One region of the Providencia sp. PROV200 genome, then DNA from elsewhere that is predicted to be linked to it. Evidence: predicted binding sites of a transcription regulator. Region 1 holds the regulator's gene; the other holds the start of a gene.
The links. Region 1 encodes CRP, which controls carbon source genes, mostly activating them, when cyclic AMP is high. Its sites were predicted from a motif close to ATGTGANNNNNNTCACAT; they were not measured.

Region 1 (2,208 bases):
TCTCTGAACTTGCGAATACTTTTTTCATGAATGGATTTTATTTTATATTTAAAATTAGATAGCGTACCTGCGGAACGGTTTAAATGAAAATCTACAAACGTTGAGGTTTCAACGTTGTTTTTTTTAGTTGTTTGCATTGGTAAGTCTTCCTGAGTTTTATGGGTAATTGAATGGTCTTCTACTGGGGTAAAATTTTTTTCTATTTTTCTCGAATTTTTAAATATGAGGGGATAGCGAGAAACTAAGCTCTGATCTTGAGAACTAGGCATATTTTTAAAAAAATCAAGGCTAGTCTTGAAATCGATAGAGCGGATGTCAATATTTTTATTTTTTTGAGTTCCAAAAACAATCTTATGTTTAGGATCAAATACCTTATAAGTTGGCTGGGTATTAGGTAGCAAACTTCCTATATTTAATGAAGATATAAAATTTACATTTCGCGTATTTTTCATCGACTCTGTAGTTTTATTTGCTAATGCAGGGAATTTTACAGATGTGGAATTTGCATATTGTAATTTCTTAAAAAAATTCTTATTTTGTTGAAAGTTGTTAATAACGCTATTCGTAATATTTCCTGATTGTGGCAAGGAAAATTGGTGGTTTTGGTTGCTATTAATGGGCATATATAAATTCCCGAATGATTATGTATTAATTATCCATGATTTTATATAAGCATATTTTAAATAATATCAAAAAACGCGAGTATACTTGAAAATTAATAGAGGAGTGGGTACAAGAGAAAAGTGTAAACAGCGATATATTGCTGTTTACACTAAGAGTCTAGCCAACCAAGTTTGGCTAAAATATTAATTAACGGGTGCCGTAGACAACAATGGTTTTGCCGTGCGCAGAGATCAGGTTTTGATCTTCTAGCATTTTTAAAATACGACCGACTGTTTCACGGGAACAACCCACGATTTGGCCAATTTCCTGACGAGTGATTTTGATTTGCATTCCATCTGGATGTGTCATTGCATCGGGTTGTTTGGCTAAATTTAATAGGGTTTGAGCTATACGGCCTGTCACATCTAAGAAGGCGAGGTTGCCCACTTTTTCAGACGTGGTTTGCAGGCGACTAGCCATTTGCGCAGAAAGGCGCATTAAAATATCAGGGTTTACCTGAATCAATTGACGGAATTTTTTGTAAGAAATTTCAGCAACTTCGCAGGCGACTTTTGCTCTAACCCACGCAGTGCGTTCCTGCCCTTCTTCAAATAACCCAAGCTCACCAATGAAATCCCCTTGATTCAGGTAAGAGAGGATCATTTCTTTGCCTTCTTCATCTTTAATTAAAACAGCCACCGAACCTTTAACGATATAGTAAAGGGTTTCTGCTTTCTCACCCTGATGGATAAGAGTGCTCTTGGATGGATATTTATGAATATGGCAGTGTGACAAAAACCATTCAAGAGTAGGGTCTGTTTGTGGCTTGCCGAGAACCATTAGCGTTATCCTCTGTATGTTATTGCAGCCATTCAGAAAAACGAATTAGAAAGGCTGGCTTTAAAGTCACTAGCTTAGCATATTAATTTGCCTTATATACCTTTAAATAATCTAACAGCTGATTGGTTCAGCGTTTTTGATTGCTTTGGGTAACGCAAATTGATATCAACACTATAATATGATCAATTAAACCGTTGAGTTTTGATCTTAATCCTATCAACTAAGTATTGTTTGTAGCATATTCAATACAGAAAGTCTCCCCTGTATCGCTTCAGCCAAATAAAGTTGATATAACATTCATTATATCTATGGAACAATGTAGCCTTTAAGTCGATTTCATTTCAAGGGGAAATACAATGGAAGCAAGAGTAAAGTGGGTTGAAGGGCTTTCTTTTTTAGGTGAGTCAGCGTCTGGACACCAAGTGATGATGGATGGGAATGCGGGGGATAAGGCCCCAAGCCCAATGGAAATGGTGCTCATGGCAGCAGGTGGCTGTAGTGCGATTGATGTCGTTTCGATTTTACAAAAGGGTCGTTACGATGTGACTAATTGTGAAGTTAAGTTAACGTCACAGCGCCGTGAAGAAGCCCCGCGTTATTTTGTAAAAATCCATTTGCATTTTATTGTAGCTGGGAATGAATTAACAGAAAAAGGGGTCGAACGTGCGGTTCAACTTTCCGCAGAAAAATATTGTTCGGTGGCGTTGATGTTAGAGAAAACCGTTGAAGTCACACACAGCTTTGAAATAAAAAGCTAAAAATAAA
Region 2 (2,208 bases), 300 kb from region 1:
GACATCAGGCTTATCTAAGATTTCAGCTTCATCACGATAATCAATGATTTGAAAAAGATTTTGTGAACGCAAAACCGCTTCGTCTTCCTGTGTTAATCGGTCTAACGCACCAGAACGGAACAGGACTCCAGGCTTAATTTTTCCACCATTAGCGAGTTTTTTACCACCGAGATCGCGGAAGTTAATACCGCCTTTTAAAGGCAAAACAGAAGGATGAAGATAAGGTGTTGTTGACATAATAATTCCTTTTCGCCCTATAGCTTTCATTCCAGTTAACAATAAAACAAATGTAACCTGAATAATTTAAGGGCACATAATATTGATAATTGTTTTTATGACAATAACAGATCTAGCAAATAAGAGGATCAGAATATTTCCTGAAAACTAATGAATAATGGCTAAATCTATAGAGGAAATAAAGAGAGATGAAAAATAGATAAAAGGACTAAGCCCGCCTACTTTTCGTCCACAACCGAGTGAAATTCAAGTAAGCGAGCCAGTAAATCACGAACTACAGTAAGCGGCGAGCGGCTTCAACCACAATGCTTAACACGTTACCTTCCGTTTTCTTCAGTAACGCTTCATTTGGAATTTCTTGCTGGGTACGATTTACAATAACACCAGCCACCATACCTGCACGCAAGCCTTTACTACTTGAACACATGGTCAGTAATGTCGCTGACTCCATTTCATAGTTCATCACGCCCATGTCTTGCCACTCTTTCATCGACCCTCTGAAGTGACGCATTACACGGCCGGTATAGGTATCATAGCGTTCTTGACCTGGGTAGAAGGTATCTGATGATGCAGTGACACCGACATGAACGGTTGCGCCCGCGTCTTTCGCAGCAGCATAAAGCGCATTGGTGCAGTTAAAATCAGCAACTGCAGGGTATTCTAATGGTGCAAAGTGTTGGCTAGCGCCATCTAAACGTACAGCTCCCGTAGTGACTAACACATCACCGACATTGATATCTTCTTGAATTGCACCCGTTGTACCGATACGTAAGAACGTGCGGATACCAAGTTGTGCCAATTCTTCTACGGCAATCGAGGTTGATGGCCCACCAATACCCGTTGAACAAACAATGACGGCTTTGCCGTCAAGTTCACCACGCCAAGAGGTATATTCACGTAATGACGCAAGGTGTACAGGGTTATCCATCAGACGTGCAATTTTTTCAACACGGTTAGGATCCCCAGGAACAATCGCTACGGTCGCACCCTGTAAGTCACTTTTCTTTAAACCTAAGTGGAAAACGTCGGACATTTCAAACTCCTTTACACAATGGCATCATTAAATCAGTCGATACTGATTAATCGTTATTTGTAATATAACGAGAAAACGATAAATTTTTAGTGATGGCCGTCACCTTTAATGAAAACAATAAAAGTTTGATTTCATCATTTAGTGATTTGAATCACATATATTCATTGTCTTTATTTCTCTTTAACATCCATTGTCATCAGTATAGATGAAAGTTTGACATAACGAAAAAAGCGCCCAAATGACTGGGCGCTTTGATTATTTGGCAGAACTAAAACTGATAACGCTATGTTAGAGAATTACATCAAGAATGAGGACACCAACTAGACCTATCGCCCACGCAATGGTGGTCGGAATAGACCAAACAATGATTTGTTGTTTAACGTCCTTAATTCCCATCATTCTGTTCACCACCCAATACAGGCTATCGTTGAAGTAACCGAAGAACAGAGACCCCATGGTTGCCGCTTGCGCCGCGACCAATAAGTTAATATCAGGTATTTGGCTAATAATTGGTGCAGAAATAGATGCTGCAGTAATCATTGCTACTGTACCCGAACCTTGAATCAAACGAACCAACGTTGCGATGATAAACGGAATCAATACAGGTGTAATCGGCAGATTTGCCACGTGTTCTGCAAGAATATTTCCTGTGCCACTATCACGCAGTACTGCACCTAATGCACCACCAGCCCCCGTTACAAGTAGGATGATACCGGCAGCTTGCAAGCCCTCTTCCATACGGTCGATGACTTCTTCTTTTGTTGCTTTTGGCATTAATGTGTAAACAGAGATCAACACACTAATTGATAATGCGATAATCGGTGCACCTAAAAATTGAAACGTTTGGAAGTACCAATTGCTTTCCATGCCTTGGAAAGATTCCGTTTTTAGCATTAACCCATTGATTGCATTTATGAAAATTAACAAAATAGGCGTAA

Region 2: the regulator CRP is predicted to act here: its motif matches at 1,410-1,427, upstream of udp (uridine phosphorylase).

Annotation. Positions count from the first base shown of each region.
Region 1 is NZ_CP096307.1:361,924-364,131, forward strand. Features, by position in the region: gene M1E86_RS01625 (hypothetical protein) at 1-623, opposite strand, end outside; gene crp (cAMP-activated global transcriptional regulator CRP) at 811-1,443, opposite strand; gene M1E86_RS01635 (OsmC family protein) at 1,800-2,201, shown strand.
Region 2 is NZ_CP096307.1:659,620-661,827, reverse strand. Features, by position in the region: gene M1E86_RS02825 (tyrosine-protein phosphatase) at 1-237, opposite strand, end outside; gene udp (uridine phosphorylase) at 512-1,270, opposite strand; gene M1E86_RS02815 (GntP family permease) at 1,559-2,208, opposite strand, start outside.